DNA from 4 places in the Paenibacillus sp. 37 genome. Region 4 is predicted to be linked to each of the others. Evidence: riboswitches for the same ligand, from Rfam matches in the RefSeq annotation. Region 4 holds a riboswitch; each other region holds the start of a gene.
The links. Region 4 has a riboswitch for thiamine pyrophosphate ahead of F0220_RS17740 (thiamine phosphate synthase). Riboswitches for the same ligand answer to the same signal wherever they lie in the genome.

Region 1 (7,828 bases), 3.4 Mb from region 4:
GAATGCACGAGGGAATTCCTCCTTGTGGTCATTTATATTCTAACTATGTTACGCAGAATTTCTTATGGTGGATCACCCATTAAAGGGAAATAATAACTTAAAAACCCGCGCTATTATGATAGGCGGGCTTTCTGCTGCTCTTCTCTCATCCACTGTGCAATCTGCCGTTTACGCTCCAGAAAAGCAGATTCCTCCGTAATTTCTTCTCGTCTGGGGCGATCAAAAGGAACATGTACCTCGTGCAACACTGTTGCAGGTCGGTTGGATAACACATAGACCCGATCTGCAAGCAGCAATGCTTCTTCGATATTATGGGTGATGAACAGCACCGAGCGGCGGTTCTGTTCCCAGATATCGAGCAGCCAGCGCTGCATGTCGCTACGTGTCAGTGCATCCAGCGCGCTGAAGGGTTCGTCCAGCAGCATCAGTTCCTGCGGACTGAGCAGGGCGCGCAGGAATGCAGCACGCTGCTGCATTCCGCCCGACAGCATATGAGGGTATGCCTGCTCGAACCCGGCAAGACCCACGCTGCTTAACCACTTACGAGCTTCTGCAAGTGCTTCGGTCCGAGGGGGAGCGCTTGAAGCTACTTCTCCAGCAAGCAGTACATTGTCTTCAATGGTCCGCCAAGGGAAAAGAGCAGGCTGTTGTGGCATATAACTGATCTTGCCACGTTGGCCCGTTACATCATGATCGTCCATGAACACTCGCCCTTCCTGTGGCTTCAGAAGACCGCCGATGATATGGAACAGGGTGCTTTTGCCACAGCCGGATGGCCCAACGATAGCAACAAACTCGCCTTGCTCCACAGTCAGGGATAGGCCGTTCAGAACCGGTAACCTGCTCCGCCGTTCACGGAATGATGCATGAACATCCACGACATCCAGTGCAGGTGGAACCGTAGCAGCAGTCGTATTTGTCGGTAGACCAGGATTAGCCGAGTGAAGTTTTTCACCGTGCTTTGGTTCCAATGCGCGTGCTCCCCGTTCAGGCTGGACATGTTCGTCCTGTTGCCGATTCATATGGTCATCACTTCCTAATTACAGATTACTTGCTTTACTACCGCTTCTGTGGCCGCCAGCGCACGAGCAGCTTCTCCAGAAGGGCAATGAACAGGAAGAGCAGCAAGCTGAGCGCGACAATAATCATGATCGCCACGAATAGGCGGTCCGTACGATAAGCCGACTTTTGCAGCATCATATAATAACCAATACCCTTATCTGCACCGATCCATTCGGCGATAATGGCACCCATTACGCTATAGGTAGCAGCGATTTTGACACCGGAGAACACGGATGGCAGCGCATGGGGAAGCTCCAGCTTCCAGAAGATATGATGACGTTTCGCACCAGCCATGCGCATATAGTTCATCATCGCTGCATCTGTACGGGTCAAGCCGTCCATGGCTGCCACTGCAACGGGGAAGAAGCAGACGAGGATGATGGTAATCAGCTTGGGCAACAGCCCGAATCCGAACCAGATTAACAGGAGCGGCGCGAGCGCGATGGTCGGAATATTTTGACTAAGAATAAGTAATGGATACAGGGCTGACTTGAGAAAAGGAACCAAATGCAGCACCATCGCGATCAGTAATCCAACCGCTGTGCCGGCGGCGAATCCGATAAGCGTTAACTGAATGGTTGCGGAAGCGTGCATGCCAAGCCGATCAGCCTGGGATGCCGCTTCGCGGGCGATATCAGACGGTGCTGGCAGCATCCATTTTTCAATATGGAACAGGGAGACAGCTCCCTGCCATATCGCTATAAAGAGAATAACCGCCACAATGGGCGGCCATACACTTTTGAAATAGGCATTCATTAGCGGTACTTCTCCGTCAGGGTATCCATGCTGAAGCCAGTAGGGCTATGGGCGATTTTGATCTGGGAGATGATGCTTGGGCTGCCAGCCTCGACGAGTACTTCGTGCATTTTGCGGACAACCTCCAGCAGTTCCTCCAGTTCCCCCTCCATCGTGGTGTCGAGCGGGTTCACCTGATATTTCAGGCCAGATTGCTGAATAACTTCAATGGCGCGATCTACATAAGGATATGAGTTCTCGCCATTAGGCGTTTTCGGAATAACCTGAATGCTAAGTAGTGTGCTTGCCATGAGAGATCACGGCTCCTTTCGTGATATATAAAATGAACTAATGACGGTTACACTTGCCACTTCGATGACAGAATAACCTTCCAATCGCTGTTATCCCCAGATTTTTTTGATTCCCTTTCTCTAAAGGGAAAATCCGGTGATAAAGGCGACCGCTTCGCTTTTTCACGTTATTTCTGTCCTCTCCGTCCTCGTGTAAATATTAAGTTCGTTTTATATGAGATATTTTATTGGGGTAAAAACGCGTTCGTATATGCTTTGCTCACGTCGACCTGTTCATCCAGCAGTTTTTTGCTAAACATCCAGTCGGTGTAGTTCTGCCATACTTCCTGTTTCTGTTCTCCCCAGCGCGGGGCGTCATCCGTGTACTTTGGACTAAGCCATTTCTGGCTTGCCAGGACCAAGTCTTTATCCAGATCCGGGACGGCCTTGATCAGAATATTCGCTGCGTCTTCGGGATGATCAATTGCGTATTGATATCCTTCTGAAGTGGCTTTCAGGAATGCTTTCACCAACTCAGGGTCGTTCTGAATCGTCTGCTCGTTTGTTACGAGAACAGGCGTGTAGTAATCCAGTGCATCTGAATAATCCTTCACATATAACATGTCGATCGGTTCTCCGCGCAGTTCAGCTTCAATCCCCGTCCAGGCGTAGAAAATCCACGCGAAATCAATATCCCGTTTCACTGCGGTGAAAAAGTCAGCGTCACCCATGTTAATGTTTTTTACTTTGGATACATCGGCTCCGTCGCCTTCCATAATGGATTGCATCACGGCTTCTTCCACAGGCGAACCCCAACCGCCATAGGTTTTCCCTTCAAAATCTTTCGGTGACTTGATATTCCGATCCGCCGGAGCAGCGAACCCGGATGTATTATGCTGAATAACTGCTGCGATGGAGACGAGTGGAACACCTTGTGTACGGGCTTGAGTTACACTTTCCTGATAACTTACGCCAAAAGGCACTTCATTCGAGGCAACCATCGTATCTGCGCCGCCGGCACCTGGCTGGACAATCTCCACATTCAAGCCTTCGGCCTTATAAAAACCTTGATCTACAGCTGCATATAAGCCGGTATGATTCGTATTTGGTGTCCAGTCGAGTACGACTTTAATATCCTTGAGGGCTGCGTTGTCACCTTCGTTGCTGCTCTCCGTATTCGTGTTGCCGTTCTGTTCTGCCGGGGCAGCTTCTTTACCGCCACATGCGGCCACGGTCACCAGTAGTACACATAAGAGCAACAGTCCCATTGTTTTACGCCATTTCATCTGTGATTCTCTCCTTCGGTATGTCCGGCCGATTGGCACGGGGTACTCCTTGGCTTCATATCCAATCATCTTGCATAAATCGACAGATTTATACCAGTTGGATCTGGATGACTTATTTTTGTTTCGATAAATAAAACAAAAAAAGCGTCCCGTAATCCGGGACGCGTGCAGGCGTTAGAGAGGTGGCGTTCAGCCAGAGGGCTGTGCCATTTCGATATACTCCGATTCCTACGCTGGCATGATCCAGATCAGGTCTAAGGGTTAGTATCTTGGTGGGATACACTCTCAGCCGGCCAATTCCGACTCCCCTGGGAAACTATGAAGTTACGGGCATTACTAGGTGTAATTATAGGCCAGAGGCCCATTCGTGTCCAGTCAGGAACTGGATGGGGACAGATATGAACTTATCAAACAGGCCTTTATACAGATGTATATCAGCCTGTTTAGATGTGTTATTTTCAATAATTATCATTGCGAATCATATAAGGAAATCTGGCTGAGTGTAAAAGCACCGGATAGTGGGTCATAGCCTAAGTGCTGAAGATCTGGAGGGCTCCCAACAAATACTTAGATCAAATCCGATGTTTGATATCTCGTCGCATAAGGGCTGCTTTCCCTATTTCAGTGATCAGCTTTTGCTCGTTTGACCTTGAGCGGTGCAGCTTGAGTAATTTAAACAACATAATTTAGATACAAAAGGAGATAGTACTGCTATACAAATAAATACTTTTACATACAAGTGGGGGAGTACTGAATGATCCTTAAAACCATAATCGCAATTATTTTGTCCTATAGTGTCTACGTTTTTTTCACGGCTTACCTTTTATTTTTGGTTCCGTCTCCATCGACTATTGAAAATACGGATATGCAAAAAACGTTAACAGAAGGAAGTACAACAGATCGCGTAATGCTCCTGGAGGACGGCTTTCAATCGGGTCAGGTGAGAATCCAGACCATTCGAGAGGCGAAAACAAGCATCGACCTGGCGTATTACTCCATCCAAAAAGGAAAAACATCTCAACTCTTTTTTGCTGCGTTATTCGATGCAGCTGATCGGGGTGTTCATGTTCGAATCATTTTAGACGGGATTTTTCACAGCATGCGCGGAGAGTTGCGTAATATTCCAGATGCCATTGCAGCTCACCCCAATGTGGAATTAAGATATTATGAACCACTCCACCTATTTATGCCATGGACATGGCATAACCGTATGCATGACAAGATCCTTCTTGTCGACAACACATATGGCATTATTGGCGGCCAAAATATTGGTGATAAATACATGGCATCGCAACCCCCAAAAGACTATGTATTCGATCGGGATGTCCTTGTTTACAATACAAACGATAATACGAACAGCACGGTTGTTGAAATGAAACAATATATAGATCAGTTATGGAACCATCCATTCACCAAACCAGAAAAACATGCAAAACGTCAGCATCATGCAAAGGGGCTAAAAGAGCTTTCTCAACTAGCTGAGTTATATCAAAAAGCTCAGGCTCAGAACGATCCTTTTGTTAAAGTGTTGCCAAAGGAATGGGTTCGAGGAGCGCTTCATTCCGACCACGTTGCTTTCATTCACAATCCAATTAAAAGGCTGTATAAAGACCCGATCATGTGGAGAACATTTGTTCATTTCGCCAATCAAGCAAAGTCGAAAGTGTACCTTCAGACGCCATATGCCATTCCTACCAAGAAAATGGAGAAAGCCGTACATCTGTCGATGAATCCAGAAACAGAATGGGTCATGCTGACGAATTCAATCCAACAGACCCCTAACCCTTTGGCTTTCGCGGGATACTTAAGCTCTAAAAAACGGTTGCTTGATACCAGTCTGGCCATATATGAATACGAAGGCCCTTATTCCATACACGGCAAATCATTTGTCATGGATGATTACCTCAGCATGGTTGGTTCGTATAATTTTGATCCCAGATCTGCCTTCCTCAATACTGAATCTGCTGTGGTCATTTCTGGTTCTGCATTCGCCGACCAACTAACAGAGGCTATGGATATCAAACGTGCACATAGTACACTTGCGGTTAAAGGTGAGCATCCAGCAGAATCTACGAATCAGAAAGGCTCTGTTTTCAAACGAATGGCAATCACAGCGTTATCCAAACTGTCTTTTCTCTGGAAATTTATGTTGTAGATAAAAACTGCATTCTATTGAGGTTGAATTTTTCTCCGCTTCATCGAAACTTGCGTTTCTCGCGTCAACCTGCAATTCATCACACGGGAAGAAAATCAGATTTGTTCACGGAATGTTCACTTATGTGGAGGGTTTACTCATCTCTATAATTACGAAGGTAAACAGAGAGGATGAGAGAATTGCCAACAAGCAAGAAGGAACAAATTTTTTTCGGATTAATGATGTGTACAGGAATGGTCTTGGTCATGATGTTCTTCAATCTATGGCACAGTGGGCTACTCGGCAAGATGTCCCCGCTTGAAATACTGTTTCAATTCATATTGTGTTTTGTCATCGCTTTTCTGGTGGAGTCCTTCATTGTTGGCCCAGTAGCGAGAAAAATTGCATTTTCCTTACCTTTTGACAAGTCCAACAAGATCCTTGGTGTGCTGGTCATGTCATTTTTCATGGTACTTGGCATGGTTCTGATCATGTCCTTGTACGGAATGATTTCAGCGTATCTTGCGGACCAATTAATTGGGGTATCCTTACTTGGTACGTACCTTCATACAATTACTCGTAATTTCAGCCTCGCGCTTCCCTATCAATTAATTATTCTGGGGCCGCTCGTACGATATGTATTCGGTAAATTCATCAAGGGCAACGGGCCTGTAATGCCTGCTGTTAACAAAAGTGTGTAATTCCGATGGCTTAAAGTATTTCCTGGGCAATCTTGTGCAAATGAATAGATCGTATTCTCACCTGTAATGAAAGGTGATCTGAGGCAAAGATAGGATACTTTTCACCATGATTACAGCGCTAACGAATCGAGGACATCTTATTCGGCCAGTTTCTAAGGGAATGAAAATCTAACGAATCTCAGTGGTGTTATTATGAAAAAAACCTCCAACGAGGCATTTAATTGAAGCTAATTATCTATAATAACGTCTCTAGGATTCGTTAGATTTCAAATATGCAGAAATGGAGGGGGATAGCGTGTGCTAGGTTCGTTAGAACAGAGTAACGCTAAAACAAAATGTCCACCGCCAAAGTCATGGAGGTGGACATCTCAATCCCTATAATTGGTAATTCGACTCTCAGGCTAAGGGCGGACCCATAACTGTTAAGTCGCTGAATCGACCACATGTTTGTTCTGCCACTGGTACGTGATCAAACTAATGACAAGCAGGCCAACTGCAAAGATGGCAAGCATCCATGCAGACTGATTAACCTCCAGATGATCAAGACTCCATCCCGTGATCAAAGGCAGAATGGCACCGCCGACCCCACCTGAGGCAATCAAAATGCTGGGTGTGGATTCTTCAGTTCCGGGTAGCAGTTTGCTGGCGAAGACAAGGGCAATGGAGAAGATGCCTGACATCGCAAGTCCGAGTAGTAAGATAATGAGAAATGCAGACCATATTTGGTTAGTAAATGGAAACACCATTAACAAAAGCACAGATGCGAGACAACTATAAAGCACATAGACGCGGTATTGGAATTTCTCTGCGATATATCCCGCGAAGAGCCGTCCTACAGACATGGCAATCCAGAAGCAGGTAACACTCAGTGCTGCTCCGGCTTCCTTCATGTTCATTTTCTCAATCAGGATCGCTGGCATGAAGTTCGCAAGACTCATCTCGGTGCCAACATAAAGGAAGAAGAACAGGACGAATAGAACCAGAAGAGTCAGGTTACGTCCGCGAAAGGTTGGACCGGATGTACTGGTAGCTGCGGAATGCAGTTCATCTGAAGCACCAGCAGTGTGCGTATGTACCGAACGATGATTTGACCCCCGCCGATCCAGCACCTGATCCAGCTCACCGAATGATCCTTTCGCCCAGAAAACAAAGGTCAGCGCTGCGCAGATTGCAACAACGAGAAAGGACAGACGCCAGTATCCGGCAGCAATCAGTCCGCTGGCCATGAGCGGCATGACCATCGCTCCGATCCCGAATAACACTTCCAGTCGGCTCATGGCAACGGCCGTATTGTCTTTGATTGCAGCGATGATAATGGTCCCAATAACCGCTTCAACCATTCCGAATCCGAAGCCGGCAGCGGGTGCGATGACGAACATCCAGCCCCATGGTGGCAGCAGCATGTAGGATAATTCTGCAATACAGAGCAACGCTGTGGCGATTAACAAGCCTCCCCTTTTACCGAAGCGTCGGTTCAGCCATGGAGATAACAATACACCGCCCAGGAATCCGGCAAATTGAGCAAAGATCAATGTCCCGCCCTGGCTATAATCTTTGCCGTAATGTTCAAGTGCAACGGGCAGAATGGAACCGAGCACAACGTGGGCAAGTCCAATCAGG
Region 2 (7,828 bases), 3.4 Mb from region 4:
CTGGGTATTATGAAGATAAAGTCAAGTATAGCGGAAACTCTACGTTTACAACTTTAGGAAGTGGACGTAATTTCTCATATACTGGTGAGAATGGTGTTGGATTCAATGCTGATCTCAAAGGGGGCATTATTATAACAGAACAGGTTGCCTCTGCCGTCTTTACAATAGAACATAAAAAGCAAGGAAATCAAAGTGGTCTATCTCAAATACAATCCAATTACTACCACATTAAAGGTACGGGCAGTGTAGGATTGAGTTTTGGAGCTCTAGAGGTTAGCTTCTCAGGCTCTGCTGATAATGATTCCAGAGGTACACTTAAAAATTTTAATTATTAATAAAGTCTTTGTTAAATATGTTTATGTAATAAAAGGTAGAATAAATTTAAATTCACAAAAGAGAACGATATAACAATCGTTCTCTTTTACACATTTCACTCAAAAAGAGAGGTGAATAAATTAATGCGATTTTTATATATTCTTATCTTGTTCCTAGTCGGTATGGGTTCTTCCGCACTTCTACATGCTAGTAATCTTAAACTTTCTGATGGCGTGCTGTTTGTCATCGCAGGTATCCTATTTCAGATTTGGCGTAAGTTGGATTGAATCCAAGAGTTACGGTGAAGCGGGTTTGGCCTTGTCCAAACTTTAATCAATATTTATAATTTAAAGCTTCAAAAACCTTCATCACTTGGCTTCCTTAGGAGCGTGTCCGATATTCCTCGGCCTTTTCCCGCATCCCGGCAGCTACAGCCTCATTCTCGGACAATCCTTTATCAGCGGCAAAGGCACGAATGTCCTGCGTAATGCGCATGCTACAGAACTTTGGTCCGCACATGGAGCAGAAATGAGCTTCTTTGGCCCCTTCTGCTGGCAGAGTCTCATCATGGTAGGACAACGCACGTTCAGGGTCCAGTGACAGGTTGAACTGGTCACGCCAACGGAACTCGAACCGCGCTTTGGACAATGCGTCATCGCGGCGTTGAGCACGTGGATGGCCTTTCGCCAGATCGGCGGCATGAGCTGCGATCTTGTAGGCGATAACCCCTTCGCGCACATCGTCCTTGTTGGGCAGGCCCAAATGTTCTTTTGGCGTAACATAACAGAGCATCGACGTGCCGAACCAGCCAATCATGGCTGCCCCAATGGCAGACGTGATGTGATCATATCCTGGCGCAATGTCGGTCGTTAGCGGCCCCAGTGTGTAGAAAGGTGCTTCTTTACAGATCTCCATCTGTAGATCCACATTCTCTTTGATCTTGTGCATCGGCACATGACCCGGGCCTTCGATCATCACCTGCACATCATGCTTCCATGCGATCTGCGTCAGTTCCCCGAGCGTAGCCAGTTCTGCCATCTGAGCTTCGTCATTGGCATCGTAGATACTGCCTGGACGAAGTCCATCTCCCAGCGAAAACGCCACATCATACCTTTTCATAATCTCGCAGATTTCTTCAAAATGAGTGTACAAAAAATTCTCCTGATGATGCGCCAGACACCATGCTGCCATAATGGACCCGCCCCGGGACACAATGCCTGTCATCCGTTTGGCCGTCATCGGGATATAACGCAGCAGTACACCTGCATGAATCGTAAAGTAGTCCACGCCTTGCTCTGCCTGCTCTATGAGTGTGTCACGGTACAACTCCCAGGTCAGCGCCTCCGCTTCGCCATTCACCTTCTCCAGCGCTTGATACAGCGGTACCGTACCAATCGGCACAGGAGAATTACGAATGATCCATTCCCGGGTCGTATGAATGTTTTTGCCTGTGGACAGATCCATCACGGTATCCGATCCCCAGCGTACTGCCCAAGTCATCTTCTCCACCTCTTCCTCGATGGAAGAGGATACGGCAGAGTTCCCTATGTTGGCATTGATCTTCACGTGAAAATGACGACCGATCAACATCGGCTCACTCTCCGGGTGATTGATGTTGGATGGCAGAATGGCCCGTCCACTCGCCAGCTCCTGACGTACAAATTCCGGTTCCACGCCCTCACGAATGGCGGCGAATTCCATCTCTGCCGTAATGACTCCCTGTCTCGCGTAGTGCATCTGGGTCACACAGCGTCCTGGCTGTGCCCGCAGCGGTTTGCCACGTAATCCGGGGTACTCTTCGGCGCCGGCTCTCTTCCCTCCGGGCTTCAGTCCGTTATCCTCCGGTTTAACCGTACGGCCCCGATAAGCTTCAACATCGCCGCGCTCTGTGATCCAACGGGTGCGCAGGGCTGGCAGACCTGCACGGATATCCGCATGAAATGCGGGATCGGTCATGGGGCCGCTCGTATCGTAGACACGCAGCGGTTCGTTATGCTCCACCCCTTGGGGAGTATTCGTGTCATGAAGGGCTATCTCACGCTCCGGTACAGCAATGTCCGACCGTGAGCCCTGAATGTAGACTTTGCGGCTGCCCGGAAAGGGCTGAACCCGTCCGGCCGCTCCTGTTTCTTTTTCCACCTGCTGACCGTTATGTTCCTGTTCCATCGCTTGTTGTCCCGTTTGATTTCCTGTACTCATGTTCGATTGTCTCCTCCTCAGTGTTCATCGCTTGTTTGGTTGGTATCGTCATTAGCTCGCTTACGTACCTGTCCCAAATCATGCGCAATGCAGAGAAGAAAGAGCGATCCTACGCCAGACCAGAGGGAGACATTATTCATGTACAGTTAACGACAGAACGGAGGCTACCACAGATCATGGATCTATGGTGACTTCTCTCTCATCATCCAAGCCCACTTTCGCAGGTTATTGAAAAAGAAGTCGATGGAGTACGTGCTATATCGCCCGTTCACTGTATATAAAAAAGCCGGTCCCCGAAGGAACCGACTTTTATGTCCATCACCAATAATGCACCTTCATGCGGCTCCTAAACGGAGCCCTACAAGGGTCACATCATATGGTGGTTGTGGTCATATCGCCGATTACTTCCCTACGCTGGTATGATCCAGATCAGGTGCAAAGGGTCCGGAATCTCATGCGATTCCGTCTCAGTCCGGACAATTCGGACTCCCCCAGTAACGTTAAAAGTTGCGGCATACATAAGCCGCCGTTCATATTCAATGAAGCTGACCCCGATGGGCAGTCCATTACAGAGTAGCGCAACCGGAACATAAAAACAACCTTTATATTCCAGAACACCAACTCAATTTGGAAAAAAACTTACATCAGCATCAGGATAACATGAGCCCCATCTGCGTAGCAGCATCCTTCAACACAGGTGCGTATTCATGCAATGTCTCCTGCGAAAGTCGGCTGACAGGCCCTGAGACCGAGAGAGCAGCTGCAATATTGCCTCGGCGATCCATAATCGGTACAGATACCGCGGCAGCTCCCGGCTCACGCTCCTCATAACTCGTCGCATATCCGTTATCCCGGATATCTCCCATTTGCGCCAAATACACCGCGGGATCAATAAACACCGGCCATTCCGGCCCGTTCATCAGTTCTTCACGATCCTCGTCCGTGGCAAACGCCATCAAAACTTTGCTGGAAGCGCCCACAGACAGCGGGAGTCTAACACCCACTGGAGCGACTCGGCGGATCGCCTGATCACTTTGCACAGCTTGAATCCGTATCCTTTCACTCCCATCACGCAAGTACAGACTTACCGTCTCCCCCAATCGATCTCTCAGTCGCTCCATCGCAGGCAGCAGCAGAATAGCGGGATCATCACTGCGGGACATATGAGCTGACAGCTCCCAGATTCGGATGCCAAGTCGGTACTTCTCTGTTGCTGCATCGCGGATCACGAACCCTCGATCCTCCAGCGTAGCCATCAAACGGTGCACTGTACTTTTGTGCAGGCCAATCTGGCTGGCAATTTCGGTGAGTCCCAGATCACTGCGTGTGGTAAAACATAATAATATATCCAGCGCCCGTTCCACAGCCCGGACGGTTAACTTTCGATCTTCCATGGCATAATGCCCTCCTCATGTTTCATCACATGAAACTTGGTTACATAAATTATATGAGAAACGGTCTCATCTGTAAACCAAAAAGAGCCAAAATTAAAATAGGCCAACGTGTAAATTTTTCCTTTTTATAAGACTTAATCCCCTGTAATTTACACACTAAGGTAATGTTACCCATATATCTTAAGAACTATATAACAATTGCGTAACAAATGCCCTCAATCAATTGACTTTGACTATATTGGAACATACGATAAAGATATATTACATTAAGATATCGCTCTGAAGCAGGCTCTGAAATCGACGCAATTCTCTTTTCATGTCGTTGTTATCTTCAACTGAACTTCAAAGGAGGGGCATTCATGTATCCAACATCCCAGAGCGAAGCCCCGCTGCAAACAAAAGTGTCCGATCTGCCCTCTTCCCTATCACCGAGGCTGATTCGGTTCAAACATATTATCGTAGCGCTGCTGCTCTCCGTTGTATTTTTTCTACTGTTTTGTTTTATTGCACTGCATGGTTATATCGCATGGGTATTATCCAATCCTACTGTAGCGCCGGTCTTCTCCAATCCGATGCAAGCCAAGAACATGAAGTACGAAGACATCACGTTCCCGGCAGCAGATGGCAGCCGGACGATGCAGGGATGGTATATACCTGCTGACAATGCTGCAAGCAAAACGATTATTTTCAGTCACGGCTATGGTGCCAATCGTGAAGAAACATGGGTTCCCATGTATGACCTGGCACACTATGCTCATCAACTTGGGTTCAACGTGGTCATGTTCGATTATGGCTTCGCCTCACAGGTGAACAAAGCTGTAGCAACAGGTGGCAAAGCTGAGTCACAGCAATTGCTCGGTGCGATCCAGTTCGCCAAGCAACGTGGTGCGCAGGAACTGGTTGTCTGGGGCTTCTCGATGGGTGCCGGTACAGCGTTACAAACCGGACTGATTACGAAGGAAGTGGATGCAATGATTCTGGACAGTGCGTTCCTGCTGGAGCCAGATACACTGTACCACAACATTCACAACCAGATCGATCTGCCACGTCAGCCTACACTGGAGATCATGAAGCTGTTGTTCCCTGTTCTGAATGGTACCGGATTACAACAGATTCCATACCAGGAAGTGAAAAAGGAAGATTATCCGTTCCCGATTTTCTTCATCCATGGTACAGAGGACGAGAAGGCACCTTATCCAATTGCGGAGCAACTCGCCGCCAACCAGACCAATCCGTACTCCGATGTATGGATTGTCCAGGATGCGCATCATGAGTTGATCTTCCGGGAGCATCCAAAGGAATATCTGCGTCGTGTCTCAACTTTCCTCAGTCATGTAACGAAAACAAGCAGTGACGATGTGCAGAACACGAATAATGGACAATAACCAAATTTTAATCATTGAATTTTTTCCAGAGCCCTCAGGGGCTCTTTTTTTGTACTCATAGGACAACAAGCTCGCGGAATATACTCTTGTGACGCATGAACAGACGGTCTGCATGCAATGAATTTCATCTGAAGGAGGTTCAACATAGATGAACTGGTATGGATATGGTCACCTGCTGCCTCTGCGGACATTGGAGGAAATTCGTTTCTGGAAAGAGCAAGAGAAAGAACATACACTCGTCATCCGTGCCCTGGTTCCTGATCTGGAGCCCCCATACGTCAAGCTGCTGGAGGAATGGGAGGTTACCTTTGCAAACAGTGAGCGAGTAGCCAATCAGCTTTTAAAACAACTATTGCCCGCAACCCATCCACCTGCTCCCTACATGGTTCGTTGTATCGATCAACTTGTGCTGGCAGCTCGGCAGCAATCGAGAGAGTTCATCAAACAGCTGTATGTTCTTCTGGAACAAAGCGCTGCTGTGCAAGCTGTTCCGCTTGCCAAAGTACTCATTCTGCATTTTATCCGCGAATCGGAGTATTTTCTGGGCGTATTGGATACGCTTGGCCAACCGGGCATCTTGCGTGAAACGGATTCGGAGCCATCACTTTTTCTGGAAAATGCGCTTCATACGTCAGGGTCCGGAAGCGTCCATCGCCAAGCTTCAGAAGCTCCAACTTCTCCAGAGGGGAATGTAAATGCACCTGCTGCTTCAGCTCAGATCCAATCTGCAACCGTTCAACCGCCTTCTACCGGAACAACACAAGCCACACCCAGCACTACAGCACCTCCCGTAAAAGAAAAGCCGGTTCCCATTGGAGGGCACACACTGCCCCCTCTTCCCTATGCGTACAATGCGCTGGAGCCACATATTGATGAGCTGACGATGCGTATCCATCATGACAAACACCATCAATCTTATGTGGACGGATTAAATGTAGCAGAGAAGAAGCTGGCGGAATCGCGAAAAAAGAATAATTTTGAACTCATCAAACATTGGGAACGTGAACTCGCCTTCAACGGGGCTGGCCACTACCTGCATACGATCTTCTGGACGATTATGAATCCTGCTGGCGGCGGCAAACCTTCCGGTATGCTGGCAGAGCAGATCAAGCGAGATTTCGGAAGTTATGAAGCGTTTAAGAATCAATTCACAGAAGCCGCGAATAAAGTGGAAGGCAGTGGCTGGGCGATGCTTGTCTGGAGCCCGAGAGCACATCGTTTGGAGATTTTGCAGGCGGAAAAACACCAGAACCTGTCCCAGTCCGATATCGTACCGCTCCTGCCACTGGATGTGTGGGAACATGCCTACTATCTGAAACATCAGAATGAACGCAAAAAATATATCGAGGATTGGTGGAACGTTGTCTACTGGCCCGCTGTTGCGGAGCGTTACGAAACGGCACGCAAGTTGTTGTGGCCGCCTTATTAAGCTTGGGGTTAGATCGATTAGAGAAAAAAGAGATATCTCCAGCCGAATGACTGAAAGATATCTCTTTTTGGTGTATACAAAAAAGCAAGCCTCCTGTAAAAAGAGACTTGCTTGTATTTTGAGAGACTTCCTATTTCTAAATGTTCACTTAAGAAGCACAGCCCTCGCACGCCACATAGTTGTCGCCAACCTGTTTGCTAATGGAGATCAGATCGCCCAGCTTGATATCAGACTCATCTGTAAACTCCAGATCGGCTATACGTGCAACGATCAGTGCAGCAGCCTCTTCCTTGCTTGTTGCCATTTGGCTGAACTCGGATTTTTCGCCTGTTGATACAACCTCATATAAATACGTATATCTCAATGTGTCCATCCTAACACTCTCCTTCCGAAATCACATCATATCATCTCTATTAACCAATTCCAAGCCCTAGTAAAAAGTGTTAATCGTAGCGTAGCTTCATCTGCTCAGCTGTCACGCGTACTTCTTCAGAACCAACGCTAAGCACCCTGCTGGTCTCCGCCTGCGGATAGCGATCGCGCAGTGTGCGAACCAAAGCCGCAGTATATGCCGCAGCTGAAGGTACACCTGCCAATTCTTTCAGACTTGCCATCGTGCCAGGCTGAGCATCGGGATATCCTTCACTCGCCCCGCCTGCTGCATGCTGATAGAATTGTCGCACGGCCGCTGCCAATTGATCTCCCTGACCTTCCACAATAATAAAAGCAGTAATAATATACGCCTTTGCTTGTCTACGCTGGGCAATACCACAGAATTTTAGGCCACCTACACTGACATCATAATCTCCCGGGCAAAAAGCACCCTGAACCTCACCAGTTTGCGCCTGATTCGACCACGGCGTTAGCGACTCGGCAATAATCGAAGCCATCTCCCGGAAATCATCATGAATATTGATGGCATGTCCGGGATTAGGCAGAATCAGTGACACATTAACTACCCCTGGGTTCAAGGGTACTGCCGCTCCACCGGAAGGCCGAACACAGACCGCTGTACCTTGGCTTCTAATCTGTTCCATCGCTTCTACAGCCTGTGGCAACCTGCGGTCACGCAGACCCGCTACAAAGGCAGCTGGGTGTCTCCATAT
Region 3 (7,828 bases), 410 kb from region 4:
CAGAATGGTTTCATCCGTTTCGCTGCCATAACTGTCATAGGCGAGTTCTATGCCGTTGGCTCTTAACATATTCATTGTTATGTTCTCCTTACACTTAATTTTATGGTAACTCTGTTATGGGCAATGGTCGAGAATCTTCAATGGCGGCAGTTCGCCGTCCAGTCCCTTCCAAGTAGGATACATGATTTGAAAAGGCCAGGAACGACGCTGTGTTGCTCTGACGAACATGACAAAATCCCAATGTTCAGTTTCGGGACCAGTTTTAGTCGGTTCAATGTAACGAGATGATTCAGTCACGTTACATACCCCACTTTCCTTCTTTATCTGCTGTTGTGAACGTCGTTTAAGTGGTTATTAACTCTCTTCCTGTATGAATGCACCCTTGGCTAAAGTCTTAATATAGTCTCTGATATCGGGTGTCCAATCATCAATTAATCCGTAAAAGTGATCTTTATTCCCGGCATACAGTGCTCTCAAAGCCTCCTCATATTGAGGGAAATCGCCCGCCATTGCAGTCATAAAATGATAACTTGCTTCTTGTGCGGCGCGAACTTTACTTTCGTTCTCTCCCAAGCGGCGAGCTTCATCAACCAGTTTTCGCAGCGTTACGGAGGCTCCTCCGGGTTGAGCTTTAAGCCAGTCCCAATGTCGAGGAAGCAAAGTAACTTCACCGGACACCACTCCCAGCTTAGGACGGCCAACCCTGCGAGAGGGTTGTTCATTTTCTTTCGTATCCGATATATGTCCAGCCTGGCTGTTTAACCGCTCAAGCACCTCAGCTGTTTTTCCACGAAAATCAATATCTAGTGGTTTACCCGTCAAATCGTCAAAAATAAGCAGTTGTACGAACTTACTGTCCTCCAAGGTATCTTTTACGATTCCGACAACGTAATCTAAAGTGCCTTTGGCAAAACAATCTTTCTCTAAAAAAGCAGTACAGCTTATTTGAGCAGGTGAAGCCTCCATGTTATACCTCCTTTTTCTTCCTTGCCCAATAATTATACCCGGGTAAAAAGATAAAATCAATATTACCCGGGTATAATTATTTTGTGTTAAGTTTTAATATTACAAATAGTCTGTGCTGTAAAATCCTAGTCTCGTTCAGCTCATTACAAAAGGCAGCCTGCTGGAGGCGGTATCAAGCCATACAGAAAGCTATTATCTGACGAAGTATGACACCTATGAAGATCTTCACAGCGCGGTTAAGCGGTACGTGCGCTACTATAACAACTACCGTTACACAGAGCGTTTGGGCGGTATGTCACCGAACGAATACCGAAGAGCAGCATAATAAAATGCCTTAGCACGTCATCCGAGCCAAGGCATCTCAATGAAACCATTATTTTGTTTTTTTAACTGTCAACTTGACAGGGAGTAGTTCATAATCGACTGTTTTCTTGGTTTTATTGGACTAACGTTTCCCGTTAGCTCGGTTTTGATATTTTAAAGAAACGTAAATAATTCAATTTCTAAGGTTCGCCCTTTCTCTTCTATCACCAGTAGAAGGATTTTTCTGTACCCAGAGAGTATCATATACGCTGCTTATAGTCAGATTTTTTAGAAAAGATCCAGGTGGCAATCAACATCACACAAGCCACCAATATACCCGACTCACCCGTCCATAGGAAGACATTTTCTCCTTTTGTTGACTCGTCAAATGCATCTTGAATGATGGCATTCCAGGAAGCGTGAAGCAGAATTGCGGGCCAAATGCTGCCTGTGCTCAATCGCAGGTGACTAATTATGAAGTTAAAAGAACTGATGGTAATCAGGAACAGTACAATGGACAAGGCGAGTGACGGTCCCGAATAATAGTTCCCTAGCAGAATGGCCGGAATATGCCACGCTCCCCAGATCAAACCGCTTGTTAAAATGGGTTTAGGCACTCTCGCTTTGATGAGTCTGGTGAGCATGTATCCCCTCCATCCCAACTCTTCTCCCGCGCTGCTGATCACACCGATGGCCGTGCCTACGAACATTTGGTAGATAATAGATAGTACAAGGCTGACAATAAAGACATCTCCTGACTTCACATAGTCCACTAACCCCGTAACCCAGGCGAATCCGTAAGCACATAAACCAATGATAACCGGTAATAGCAACACAAATGGGATGGCCTTTAAGGTTCGTTTTCCTCCGATCCGCAGTGAAATATCCGAAAATCCTTCATGCAGTACTAAACGGGCAAATATGGAGGATAGGCCAGGTGCCCACATGAGCAGCAGACCAAACACGGGTGATACGTTTAAGGCCAGAACATAGCTGATAATCGTTAATGGAATCAGCATAGCGAAAAAAACGAATAACCCTTTCCTTGATGATTGAATCGTGCTTCCGTCCTCGGAGTTCTTTTTTCTGTCTTTTATCATATATGTACTCAATTCATACCACTCCTTTAAGTATATGTATTCCGATTAGGAGTTTAACACTGTGTTAGAATTCGCGAAACAAACCTGAGCCTAGCACCCAATCGAGACTTTAGTCTAGTTAGAATAAGACTGGAGACGGATATAGGGTCACTGATAATAAGGATGGTAAGAACTGAACTAAACGTATACATATCTAAGCGTCAAATGGTATTGGACGAAAACGTATGTTAAGCTGCCCCCTCTTTCTCTCACGCCAAAAACGCTAGTAAATAGCTTGGGTGAGGCATTCCGCAATTGGCTGAATGAGATTCATTGGAAGGCGTTTGGAATACGAAAAAAACGCTGTTTAAGGGGCTTGTTTCAGTACAAGTACGACTGGATTTTCAAAATAGAAAATTTGCACATCAACATCTATCCGCAATCGGTACAAGTTCTTGTCCTTAGCCCAGGACCCGAACATGTACCGATAAAACAAAAAAAGTCGCTAAAATAGCGACTTTAATTGGAATATGTTCTTGTCCCGCTACAGGTTAATTAATGTCTTGCTTTCATTTAATAACTTCAACCTTTTTATCCCCTGCTGACTTCGCTACCTCTAACGTTGTTTTACCTTCAATAGCGACGATCACGCCAGTAGCCAGCATAGAAACGATTAAAGCTGCACTGATGGCTGTCGAAATTTTCTTCTTGACCATAACCATACCTCCGATATCTATTATGTTGTAATAAGCGGCTCAAGAATATGACGAGCCGAGTGTGGCTAGATATTACAATATTTCACTTTTTTTGTCGGGTAATCTACGTGGTGATTGTATTATAAACGTACTGACAATCATTGTAAAAGGATTTTTTCCTTGTGTTCAATTCCCGGACTTATTACTAGCTGGAACGTAAGGTCATTGATTCATATAATGGGCATATAGTTGCTCAAAGGTTGTATAACGTTCGACTTCTCTGCCGACCTTATCATACTCTTCTAGATATTCATCCATCACTTCAAGGAGCTTCTCTTTCATAACTGGTAAATTGCTTGCATCAAAGTATTGCATAAGTTCATATTTCTTGGTGCCTTTCTCCGTGGCCATTTCATCAAGATACTCATGTGCTCCAAAGGCCGAAAGAAAGACGTAGGAAGCATCGTTCGTTGTAACACTGTTCAAAATTTTATTGCGGTAGTTGCACCACAGTTCTTCGTATGTTCCTCCAAGATTATCAAAGGTCGGAACCGGTTTAACAATGAAGTTATCACACATCGTGCTATGTAACCTCGTAACGCTATTCAACATATTAAAAGATGTTTTTCGAATATCTTCAATGGTATGAGCTTCGATGATTGACATGCATAAGGATTCGAGATCATCCGGAACATAACGAAACGAACGTATCTCTTCCAAATATCGCTTGATCCCTCGTTTAATGCACGTGTTATTCATACTCACCAAGGCATTGACTAGATTGTACAGAACCCCAGCAGATGCATATCGCACTGAACCGATATCTTCACCAAGCATCGTATTGCTGTATGCTTGCTTAGCCAGATCGATCCATTTATTTGCCCGATTAAGACACGCTTCTCCTATCGGATTCGCAAGTGCATCAAGAGCTTTTTGCTGGAACTCGTTCAATTTTTCCAAATCCTCAGGCGTTGCATAGTAGAGTATTTTTAGGTCGGTTAGGCTGGATACGTTGGAACTCTCCAAGGTGGATTGCTCTTGTATTCTTGAATCCCATGGCGTGCAATAGATATCATATCCAACGTCATCCAAGATGAAGCAATCGGATATTTCCCATCCCTTTTCTGTATTATTTATGATAACTAAATCAAGATCGCTCTTCTCGTGAAAGTCACCGGTGCTAAATGAACCAGTAAGCCCAATAATGGCGATATCCTCTAGAAAATCTCTTTTTACGCGTTCAATCACCATGTTAATGAGCAGTTCATTTTTGTCCAGCAGCTTCTTCTTTATGATTTCGTTCATTCGTTACACCTCTTTGTATGATCCGGCCGTCCTTCATCACAACAACCTTAACTTGAGTCTATCGATTTAGAGGTGCGGTTACTATGTATAAGTTGATTTAAGTCATCTTTGCACAAAATCCGCTAAACCGTCGAAATGACGAGATAGCGGATTTCATTAGTTCTTTGTATAGACTATTTTCTTTATGCTTTCGCAGGACAAGAAATACCGACCCGCCAACTCCTCTATCCTGACTCCATTGCAGAATAAGGATTTGATCTCAGCGTTTCGAGCAGAGACCCTACTCTTGCTCTCTGTTTTCTCGCCCCATTTTAGGTGCGCCTCTTTGGGTTTTGGGATATAAACCAATTCCCCTTGAACGTATTCTTGAATGATCCGTAACAATTCTTCCGGAAAAATAGACTCGGCTTTTGAATATTTCATGGGCCTCACTCCTTATTTAATAGATCAATAAGGTGCAAAGCCAGTTAGTAGAATATTACGATTCGTCGTTGGCAATGTGATTATTCCCGGGCTCTATGCAAAGCATTGCCATATCCTTCACTGGCTTTGCATAGAGCCGTGCATGTAAGAACCCTACCCCGATTGTTTTCAATAGCCTCACCTCCATAGAAAATAGATAGTTGCTATTTGCTTATTATATCAGGGCTTGTTGTTGAAATGTTTAATCATCTCTTTTTGGGCTGACACGTTCTGATTATTCGCTGTACTCATCTTGATTAGCTGCTCTCTAATTGAATTAACTAACATTGAACTCAAGGCTCCAGCCCCCATGACATCTCCCAAAAATCAAGCTCAAAACGACTGCACATCACGAAAATATCCTCCATCCGTTGGTACGTTCCCTCGCTACAGCCTTCTAATAGTTTATCCGTTAACGTCACAAGGGATTGATTGCTGTTGTTGTATTCAGAGGAAGCATATCCTGTGATCCACTCTCCGTAAAAAGGATGCTCAGCTGCACCTGGTTTTTGAGCAAGGACTTGACCAATCTCTGCATAACTCCATGAGCAGGCCAGAATGGATACAAGTACTTCTGCTATGCCACCCGCATGGGAAACAGAGAGCATATAGTTAGTGTAAGCTGCATTTTTCAGTGCAGGTTTTACCTGAAAAACATGATCCTCTGTAATTCCTAATCGCTCCATATAAGAACGATGAATTTTCATTTCGCCATTCAAGATGTTATCTACGTTTTTACTAAAAAACTGCATCAATTTGGGATCGTGCGACTTGACGATACCTAGTGCAAATACACGGGCATAATCATACAGGTACAAGTAGTCTTGCAGCAAATAATAACGAAATTGTTCGACCGGTAAGGAACCATCTCCGATTCCTTTAACAAAGGGATGCTCGAGACATTCCTTCCACACGGGCTGTGCTGCCTGATACAGTCTCTCTGAAATAGTCAACATATGTTCCTCCAATTCATAATGTACGTATTTAAAAACAAAAAAACGAAACATCCTATGGATGTTTCGCAGACAAATACACTAAAACAAGGGGGTTCGCATGAGCTACCCAAGTCAGCGTTTCATCGTTGCATCCCTACGTTGGCATTATCCAAATCAGGTAAGGTCGGTTTAACACCCTCTCAGCCGGTTAAGGCTCCCTCGCAAACGGTTGTATGTAGTTGATAACTTTCTTATCCCCATAAAAGAGAAAATAACATCCATTTAGTATATCAAGGGCTGTTAAATATAGTCAAGGCAGATTGTATCGCCCCTTATCACCCTTCGGTGACTTATGTAAACGATGAAAACCATCACAACAATGGTTGAGTTTTAGCCACTGTTATGATGGTTTCTATTCTTGCAATTACTGCCGATGGTTTAATGCCCGAGTTTGTTCTTTCCAACAAAAGTGATTATTCCGTACTGGGAAGTGTTTCTCCAGCTCTCATTGGTCATATCATTCCACTTGGCTACGTTCTGCTTACCTCCGCCCTGGTTGTCATTAATTTGAAGCTCGAAACCGAGAACATTTCCTGCTTTGGGTGTCAGTGAATGTAATTGGATTCTGGCTTCTACGAGATATCCTTGATTTGTTTTCTTCACAGCACTTACAAGGCGTCCGGGTGAGGCCCCCCCTGCAAAGGTTCCCACATTGTCTGCACTGATTCTGAACTGGGCATCATCATATTGAAAATACGGTGTGCGCTGGTGATTCTCGTCCAGGAAAATCTCAACCGAATCCTGATCCCATGGGTTAATGCTGTCTGTAATGATGTTTGGATCAGTGACGTCGATCAGCAGGTATAGATACTCACCTGACCACATTGCGCGAGCCACTGCCTCTGCACCTTCGCTCTGGTTCAACCGTTTTACTTCAAATGGTACAGCCTTATTCCATAGGGCGTCTTTCTTCCCATCAATCTGAACAATCCCTTGCACAGCTTGTGCTGATTTGGGCATAGGAGCAAGTTGAATCACGCCGTATTTGCTTGTATCTTGCTCCTGTGATTGTGTTCGATCATTCCAGTACAGTGGATTATAAGGTTGTGTCCCACTTGCACCGCCATCAGTCACACGGATATCCAAGCCGGCTTCATATTCTGATCCGACTTGGATACCACCCCATGGAATGGACAATTCAACCTGATATCCGGCTTTTGTCTCACGTACACGATATGAACGTTGCTCCGCGCCCTCAGCTTTACCCGACCGCTTAATGATTACGTGTCGGTCATCTGCTTCATATGAGGTGGTCTTGCCATTATTGAGATCAACAAAGAGTTCTACTCTGTCATTCACGTCTGCCTTCGCATCCTGAACATCCACAAGGATATATAGGTTACTTTGATCCCATAAGGTGCGGAAACTAGCTGATCCTGAAGAATCACCCTTCAGTGGAGTAGACACCGCTTTGTTCCAGAGCGGATCTTGTGACTGTTTTTTGATATCCGGTTTACCCGAAAGTGAGACGGCTCTCTGTGTCAACACAGGCAAGCTGGATTCATCCACGAGTCCCCAGTATGCTTTTTTGGCCTTCAGGGCTGAATCAAACAGCATAGCCTGGTTGTTGTAAGACTTCTCATCTTGGAGTCCCCATAAGGTAACTGAAGAAATGTGATCTTTGTGTTTTTTGTACAAATCCAACAGTTCCTTATATCGATACGCCTGCTTTACCGCAACTTCATCGGACATCTCTTCACCAAATGGAATTCCGCTATCCACATCCAGTTCCGTGATCTGAATATCCAATCCAAGTTCGGCGAACATGTTGATCGTTTTTTCAATTTCCTTGATGGGCGGGGATTCCAGGTTATAGTGGGATTGCAAACCCACACCATCAATGAGCCCTTTCTCTTTCAGTCGTTTGACCAACCGATACATATGCTCTCTTTTCTCAGGGATTTCCGTGAAGTATTCGTTGTAGTATAATTTGGCATCCGGATCGGCTGCACGGGCGAATTCATAGGTTTTCTCAATGTAATCCGGACCGATTAGTTCATAAAAGGGACTTTTACGTAAACCG
Region 4 (7,828 bases):
TGCGCTTCCTTCATCCCAGGCACCCAGTGGGTAGCCGCTGTTAGCAGCTTTTGAACACCCTGTACAGAAACGTTCAAATCCGTTCTGCCTGGCAGACTGGTTGCCCCAAGCCAAACTTCGCCATTGGCTTTGGGAACAATATAGATATCCTCTGCATAAACCGTTCTGTCAGGTCTGTACCCTGCATGTTCATCTGAGAACTGAACGGCAGCTATTTCACCTTTCACCGACCACACAGGCAAGCTCAGATTTACATGTCTCATCAACTCTTCACTCTGTAATCCAGCCGCTATAATGACATGTTTGCATTTCATCTCACCGATCGATGTGGTGATCCCCTGAACGCCGTGTTCGTTTGCTTGCACACGTATATCCTGTATGTCCTCCATAACCCGTGCTCCCAATGCTTGAGCGGATTCGGCGTATGCCTTCGTTAGATGGATTGGAAGAATTTCACTCTCGTAAGGTCTGTAATAGGCTCCATACGTATCTCTGTTGAGCCATGATGCCTCCTGTTGCACAACGGAACGATCCCACCATACCTCATCAGTAGAAGCAGACAACGCAGACTTCCGATTGTCCTTATACCTACTTAATTCACTGTATGAACGAAAAGGAGTTAGGAATCCCTGGCGTTGCAGGCCAGTCTCTACCTCACTGAGTGTAGCCATTAGCACCTGTTGTTCGATAAGTAACTGTCTACTCTGCCTGGCGAGCTTAGCCATCAAAGGATGAGCAAAATCCTCACTATCTGCCGCCAGCATTCCAGCCGCCGCGCAAGAAGTGCCTCCTGCAATCGCCGAACGCTCCAGCAACAGCACATCCTGTCCACGGGAAGCAAGCTCATATGCGATGGCACATCCAACAACGCCTCCGCCTACAATAATCGTTTCTGCATGAATCTTATCCGGTCTATCAGTAATGATCTTTTTCATCCTCTCATCTCCTTGATTCAGCGGCTCAGACCTTCTGTAGCAACGATACCCTGCCTTAATAATGCAGCCGCCCGATCCGGGGAAACGCTCGCCCATACATTCGAGATCACAGCAACTCCCTGTGCGCCTGCAGAGCGAATAGCGTGAATGTTTCCCGGTTTGATTCCCCCAATCCCCATGACAGGAATGGAGACACCAGAGCACACTTCAGCCAGAGCATATAATCCTCTTGGTTCAAGATCAGGCTTACTGTTGGTTGAGTAGACATGCCCGAAGAAAAGGTAATCGGCTCCCCGTTCTTCAGCGATTTTTGCCTCATCGATTGAATGAACAGATACACCCAGACGAATTCGCTGGACATTGCTTATAACAGCAGGGTTGTAGTTACGTATAGCCTCTTGCCCCCAATGTACACCGCCATAGATGTCATTCTGTGGTGGCAGTTCTGAACCATTGATAACGATGCGACAAGATGGAACGCCAACACCACGCAGACTTTCAGCCCAACCGATCTTTTGTTGCCATGAGAGTTGTTTCTCTCGTATATGGATGTAGTCCACCCATGGCCAAACGTCCTTTGCAGCTTTTACAAAAGATGCTTGATTCCCTACACCCGTAGATACAACATGCAGTTCAAATGATCCGTGTACACGTTCATGAGAAATTACCGTACTGTTCATCTCCTTCCAGGCGTGAATGCTATGAAAACACAAAAAAGCCACTCCCGTAGGGGAGTGGCTGCGTGTTAATTATAGGACCAGATGACTGACTGAAGCATACAGTTCATTTCGTGTAATAAAGCTATAGACCTTATAGCCTTAACGTTATACACGCAACTGCATGTTTCAATTCGTTAAGCAGACGGTTGAAATCCTTTCGAATTGCCGTTGCTCACGTCATTCACTGAAACGCGCTCGCCACTTCCCTACGCTGGTATGATCCAGATCAGGTGCAAAGGGTCCGGAATCGCATTCTTCCATCTCAGCCGCATCGTGCGGCCCCCCTAGTGTTCATATGAAGTTGTAGCCTATGTTACCATAGACGGATTTTTTTGTCACCGTCATTTCTGTTAAACATGGTCTTGAATCTTCTAGTTTTTCTCAGACCATTCTTCGACATTCCATGTTTTGGTAACCCAACCCTCGTAGAAATCAGGTTCATGAGATACAAGTAACACCGTTCCCTTGAATTCTTGCAAAGCACGCTGCAACTCCGCTTTGGCTGTGACATCGAGATGGTTTGTCGGCTCATCGAATAAAATCCAGTTGCTTTCACGCATCAAAAGTTTGCATAAACGAACCTTGGCTTGTTCTCCACCACTCAGCATGTTAAGCGGACGGGTAATGTGCTCATTTTTCAACCCACAGCGAGCGAGATGACCCCGGACCTCATTCTGGGTCAAATGTGAAAACTCATTCCAGACGTCCTCGATAGGCGTGATATTTCCAGCACGAACTTCCTGCTCAAAATAGGCCGTTTCGAGATAATCTCCCAAAAAGGTCTTTCCACTGAGTGGAGATATTTTGCCTAGGATAGTTTTCAGCAGTGTCGATTTACCCACACCATTACAACCTACGATGGCAATTTTCTCACCACGTTCAATTGTCATCGTCATTTTGGGCAGCAAAGGATACGTATATCCAATTTCAAAATCAATGCCCTCAAAGACCGTTTTGCTGCTCGCGCGGGCATCCTTGAATTTGAACGTTGGTTTAGCTGCTTCATCCGGACGATCAATACGTTCAATTCTGTCCAGCTGTTTCTCCCGGCTCTTCGCTCGACCTGAAGTTGAAGCACGTGCCTTGTTACGCTGAATGAAATCTTCCTGTTTCTTGATGTACTCTTGCTGCTTCTCGTATGCATCAATATGCTGGGCTTTATTCATATCAGCCATCTCGAGGAACTTGTTATAGTTCGCTGCATATCTCGTTAATTTGGCAAATTCCAAATGATAAATGACATTTACGACTTCATTCATGAATTCCGTGTCATGGGAGATTAAGAGGAACGCGTGCGGGTAGTCCTTCAGGTAACGTGACAACCATTCAATGTGTTCTACATCCAGATAGTTGGTCGGCTCATCCAGCAAAAGCGCTGTAGGTTTCTCGAGCAAAAGCTTGGCAAGAAGCACCTTGGTACGTTGTCCACCACTTAGAGCTGCGACATCTCGATCAAGACCAATTGCGGACAAACCAAGACCATTGGCCATCTCTTCCACTTTTACGTCAATCAGATAAAAGTCGCCCTGTTCCAGTTGTTCCTGAATATCGCCCATCTCTTCCAGCAACTGCTCCAGCTTATCTGGATCTGCATCTGCCATCTGGTCCGTAATATTCATCATTTCTTTTTCCAATTCAAGCAACGGAAGGAATGCATCCTTAAGGACGTCACGAATGGTTTTGCCTGGCGTAAGCTTCGTGTGCTGATCCAGATATCCATAACGGACCTTAGGTGTCCATTCCACTTTTCCACTATCTTTAAGCAATTTACCGGTAAGGATGTTCATTAATGTTGATTTACCCACACCATTGGCACCAACAAGTCCTACGCGCTCTCCGGCAAGTAAACGAAACGATACATTTTTAAATAACGTGCGATCTCCAAAATTGTGACTTACGTTCTCTACTGACAATAAACTCATAAGATGAGGTTGCTCCTATCTATTAGACATTACTTTTGTTATTGTTCCGAAACCCTATTCTAGCACAGGTCCCGTCTTTTCTGAAAGTAATGTAAACAGTTCAGGAACCTCTTACATGATTTTGTCATGCAGGCTACCCTAACGATTAGAGCATTTATATTCGAAATAGCCCTGTGTAGCTGCTTGTCTTGCGTCTGTAAACACCTCTTCAGCACGGTAACCATTACCACATGTGGAGGGATAGTAGTACTTGATACCCGTTAAAGGATCTACCCCACCTACGATGGCGGTTTTCTTCACAAGTCTGCCTCCACCAATTGCGTAATTGTTGATCTTCTGGTCACCCACACCTATACCTTGGACAAAGGCCATAATCCCTGTATCGTTAATGGAGTTGTACCAATCTTCCTGCGCAATCAGGGGCATCGTAAACGTATAGGAAATACCGTTCTTTCTGGCAAACTCATTATGGCGGTTAATCACATCAGCCAGATCACCCTGAACAGTAGTCACAATCCGGCTTTGTCTAACTTGCTCAAATACGCTGGTATTCTGAATTAAAGGAATCTGTGTGGTTGAAGCCAGTTCTTTTTGGAATCCCTCAATCCATTTCCCTGCGCTTGCGTCAAAAGCATGTACGTAGTCGTCCATTGTAAAGTTAATACTGTTACCATCAGAATCTGAATATGTATAAGGTTTCTTGGGACTCCACACTTGCCTGAAAGAATCTTCACGGTGACCCGTCATCTCTGTTTCTGTGGACAACATATAATATCCATCATAATCCAGAATAACCACGGCAGGAATGTAATTAAACATGTTTCGAATAGCTGCGGGATCATCCTGAATCCCCATATTCAAAGCCATCGTCTGCGTAAATGTCAACAAGGCAAGCTCCTTGTCCGCTTTAACAAACTTGGTTGAATCATAACCTGCTTCATCATTTTGTTTCTCATTCTGATGCATGACTGCACCTGCATCCATGACTGCAGTTTGAAGTGCAGATCTGTATCGTTGGCCAAGATATTGAGCCTCTTCGGCATCTTGGGTATGGAGTGAGATGATCCAGAAGAGCGGGAAGAAGATCAGCACAAATACAATGGATAGCTCAGTAATCTTCATTGAGGACCATACCTCCGTATGTTACAAATACTGCTGAAGCCTGAGCCGTGCCACTCAACCATTCACGAATGAGCATGGAAGGTGTACGATTTGTATTCTGGAGCGTCACGGTGAAAAAATCCCCTGTCATCATCGTATATCTTCGGCCGGGATCATCAACCGGTATCACCCCTGAGGATGGGAATAGTCTTTCTCGAATCTGAGCTGCATAATATCCATCCTGCACTACCTCATAGGTCCCGTTAAAACTGTTATTGTCCATCGGGTCCGTATAATGAGGTACATATTTTTTATGTAAATGTTCCATCGACACCTCATACAGATTGCCCGTCTGTGCCAGTTGCTCCTCAAACTCAGTCAACATTCGAGGTGAGATATATCCTTTCGTGCGGACAGCATCAACAAAACGTGTTACATTCTGAACAGCCGTCATACGTGTTATATCATCCTGCCGATCGGCTGTTTCAGCAGCTGGATACACATAGAGCAGAAGGACTGCGAGCAATACGGCAAGCAGCTTGGATGCGGCATTAATCAATTCATACTGGCCTCCTTCAAAAAAACAATCTTGAGCAGTTCTCCAGTTTCATTTCGTATAAACTCCGGTCTGTAGGTAGCATCGAGCTGGACAGGAATAGTCGCTGTTTTGCTGACAAGTGGATCGATCACATACGATGTCCCATCTACCTCCACAGGAATGCTAGTGCCTGTCATCTGTCTCACAGTATGCAACACTTCCGCACCACTATACTGATACGGATTGGTGGTATGCAGTGTTGTTGCCAGCCGACCTTCCATACCTGCTGTTGTCCGTACTCTGTCATTCAATGAAGCTGATAAAATCTTAACATTCTGTTGCCCGTACAGGCAGGCTGTCACAAACAGGACAACCGCCGTACAAAACAACATGAGATGCTGTGTATTCCGGGACATGTTAAACCAACTCCTGTCAGGATTGCTGGAAGATCAGCCCTCTTACCACGTTGGATCGGTCTTTTACGATAATGGCTTTGAATTTACCACTTGGATTGACATATTGATTGTCCTTTTCACTCATGGTCTGGTTAATAATCCCCACTTTATCGTCAGGAGCAATAACCGAGCCGTAGTCCGCATTATTGAGATCCTGTGAAATGTTCAATTGATTGCCGTACCATTGACCCCCTTTATTTTTACCTGTAATGACTTGAATACCGAACTGATCCTTGTCCGCATATTTACGCAACGCATTCGTTACCTGTGATCCACTGATGGTTGTTCCGTCATACACGGTAAATGCAGCCTGAGACAACTCGGTCTGGATATCAGCAAAATTGTTCTGGGCCGTCTTGGTTGCCTCCTGAGCCGAAATAAACAACAGAACTACAATTGTGATCAAAGCGATTGTTAAGAATATCCCTGCCGCCACCTTTAAAGCGCTTGATGCATTGTTCATGATAAATCCTCCCAAGTTATAAGTTATTAAATTATTTCAGACTGTCACACAGATGAATTGTGCTAAAGTTTCTGAATTTGTTCATAATAAATGTTCATCTGCAAGAAGCTCATACCAACCAATGGAATGACAAGGTACAAAAAGATTAGGGCATACATAGGAGTAAATCCGATGGTTCTCCCCCATGATGCTTTGACATCAATCATCTTGCTGTACTCTTGCTTTCGTTGTTCAAAATAGAATGCCATCATGCTCTCAAGATCATCGAAGGCTTCACGTATTGAGATTTTGCCAAGGGCAAGCTGTAATTTATCAACCAGTCGCTGGAACTCGGGCAAGCCCGCCTCTTCCTTTAATTGTTCAAGTGCAAGCTCTGGACCATGTTCAAAATGCAACAAACATTTTTGCAGCGGACGCTTGAAAATGACGGCAAATCGATTAAGCCATTCCAATATCTCCTCGACGGACATTCGGTCCATCTCACGCAAAATGGATATCACTGTCTGGAATTGATAGATTTCATGTCGCATATCCAACCTTCGCATTTTCCGTTGAAATAACATGAGCCATACAGGCATGTAATACCCTGTTACACCCATAAGAATGGCTATAATCATCTCCCACCAGCGTACATATTGTTTGTTATACACCTCAAGTTTCTGCATAATGCGCGTGATGGTCTCATTCTGGGCATCATGGTCTAACTGAACTGGAGATAACTGCTGTAATGCTTTGGAGACTTCTTCGTATGTAGCTCCTCGGTTCATTTCTACACTTGCCAACACGGATTGATCTAACGCTGTTTTTTCCTCAGCTTTCCTGAGATCCGCTTCAGCCATTGCACCAAACATTCGATCATCTCGGATCGGATCATACAAGATGTGGTTCCGTTCAACCTGGTGCAACAGCAAGATGCAACCCATTGTAAGGACCAAACAACCTGCGAATAACATCACTCGTCGAATGGCAAACCATTCGTATTTCAACTCTGAGCTGCTCTCCCTCATGAGCCGTATCGTTTGACTGTACTGTGCACTGCCAGGTTTCGCTGCAAACAACATCGCCAATTTCCGTATGAAGGTCTGCCTGTACAGAAACTGATCCAACCATGAATGCTTATGCCCTGACCGGTAAGGTGTCTCATCGTATTGCTGGAGCCTTTGCAGAAGCAAATAAGCAAGGATGATGATGACATAGATTGATATTTTGGTAATAAAACCAATTTTGCTGCGATAAAATTCATCCATCGTTGGAAAACTGACTCTGGCCCAGCGTTCGATCGGAGCGGTGAATAATACCGGAGCGAGCGCGATGATATTAAGTCCTTTGAGCAGGTAATCCAATTTATCACGCCGCAAAATCTCCAGATGAATCTCCTGAGTCAGGTTACCCAGTCCTTTAAGATAAATAGAGCCTTGTGCTCTGTCCTTATCCCCAAACTCCATGACCATATAGGAAACGCCGGCGAATCCTTTGAGAAAACGGTTGGGAGCCACTTCATAATAACGCTCAAGTGCTTCATTCGGATCTGGAGAAGTTAGAGCTTCGTAGATCAGTCTTACTTGTTCTGCTGCTTCTCCCGTACCTGCTTCAGCGGCTTCATAGAGCGCTTCCTCAACCATGCCATGCTGGTGATACCGATGCCTTACATCTGCAAAGAGATCCAACATCTGCACCAGCAACCTTTTTTCCATA

Region 1: linked by a shared signal. The riboswitch ahead of F0220_RS02510 (ABC transporter substrate-binding protein) and the one ahead of F0220_RS17740 (thiamine phosphate synthase) in region 4 are both predicted to bind thiamine pyrophosphate.
Region 2: linked by a shared signal. The riboswitch ahead of thiC (phosphomethylpyrimidine synthase ThiC) and the one ahead of F0220_RS17740 (thiamine phosphate synthase) in region 4 are both predicted to bind thiamine pyrophosphate.
Region 3: linked by a shared signal. The riboswitch ahead of tenA (thiaminase II) and the one ahead of F0220_RS17740 (thiamine phosphate synthase) in region 4 are both predicted to bind thiamine pyrophosphate.

What each region holds. Positions count from the first base shown of each region.
Region 1 is NZ_CP043761.1:511,755-519,582, forward strand. It holds gene F0220_RS02490 (TatD family hydrolase) at 1-32, opposite strand, end outside; gene F0220_RS02495 (ABC transporter ATP-binding protein) at 114-1,022, opposite strand; gene F0220_RS02500 (ABC transporter permease) at 1,060-1,818, opposite strand; gene F0220_RS02505 (MTH1187 family thiamine-binding protein) at 1,818-2,108, opposite strand; gene F0220_RS02510 (ABC transporter substrate-binding protein) at 2,333-3,373, opposite strand; TPP riboswitch at 3,581-3,693, opposite strand; gene F0220_RS02515 (phospholipase D-like domain-containing protein) at 4,128-5,528, shown strand; gene F0220_RS02520 (DUF2798 domain-containing protein) at 5,708-6,208, shown strand; gene F0220_RS02525 (MFS transporter) at 6,631-7,828, opposite strand, start outside.
Region 2 is NZ_CP043761.1:757,150-764,977, reverse strand. It holds gene F0220_RS03575 (hypothetical protein) at 1-335, shown strand, start outside; gene thiC (phosphomethylpyrimidine synthase ThiC) at 697-2,481, opposite strand; TPP riboswitch at 2,904-3,017, opposite strand; gene F0220_RS03565 (IclR family transcriptional regulator) at 3,165-3,908, opposite strand; gene F0220_RS03560 (alpha/beta hydrolase) at 4,268-5,293, shown strand; gene F0220_RS03555 (Fe-Mn family superoxide dismutase) at 5,442-6,722, shown strand; gene F0220_RS03550 (hypothetical protein) at 6,871-7,095, opposite strand; gene F0220_RS03545 (lipoate--protein ligase family protein) at 7,166-7,828, opposite strand, start outside.
Region 3 is NZ_CP043761.1:3,734,912-3,742,739, reverse strand. It holds gene F0220_RS16040 (alpha/beta fold hydrolase) at 1-75, opposite strand, end outside; gene F0220_RS16035 (hypothetical protein) at 115-297, opposite strand; gene F0220_RS16030 (DUF2239 family protein) at 355-966, opposite strand; gene F0220_RS33415 (IS3 family transposase) at 1,109-1,291, shown strand; gene F0220_RS16020 (CPBP family intramembrane glutamic endopeptidase) at 1,530-2,288, opposite strand; gene F0220_RS32510 (hypothetical protein) at 2,918-3,064, opposite strand; gene F0220_RS16015 (nucleotidyltransferase domain-containing protein) at 3,266-4,348, opposite strand; gene F0220_RS16010 (CD3324 family protein) at 4,505-4,771, opposite strand; gene tenA (thiaminase II) at 5,104-5,766, opposite strand; TPP riboswitch at 5,879-5,976, opposite strand; gene F0220_RS16000 (endo-1,4-beta-xylanase) at 6,184-7,828, opposite strand, start outside.
Region 4 is NZ_CP043761.1:4,147,293-4,155,120, forward strand. It holds gene thiO (glycine oxidase ThiO) at 1-935, opposite strand, end outside; gene F0220_RS17740 (thiamine phosphate synthase) at 953-1,615, opposite strand; TPP riboswitch at 1,841-1,950, opposite strand; gene F0220_RS17745 (ABC-F family ATP-binding cassette domain-containing protein) at 2,026-3,576, opposite strand; gene F0220_RS17750 (hypothetical protein) at 3,715-4,698, opposite strand; gene F0220_RS17755 (hypothetical protein) at 4,685-5,236, opposite strand; gene F0220_RS17760 (hypothetical protein) at 5,233-5,631, opposite strand; gene F0220_RS17765 (hypothetical protein) at 5,648-6,133, opposite strand; gene F0220_RS17770 (hypothetical protein) at 6,196-7,828, opposite strand, start outside.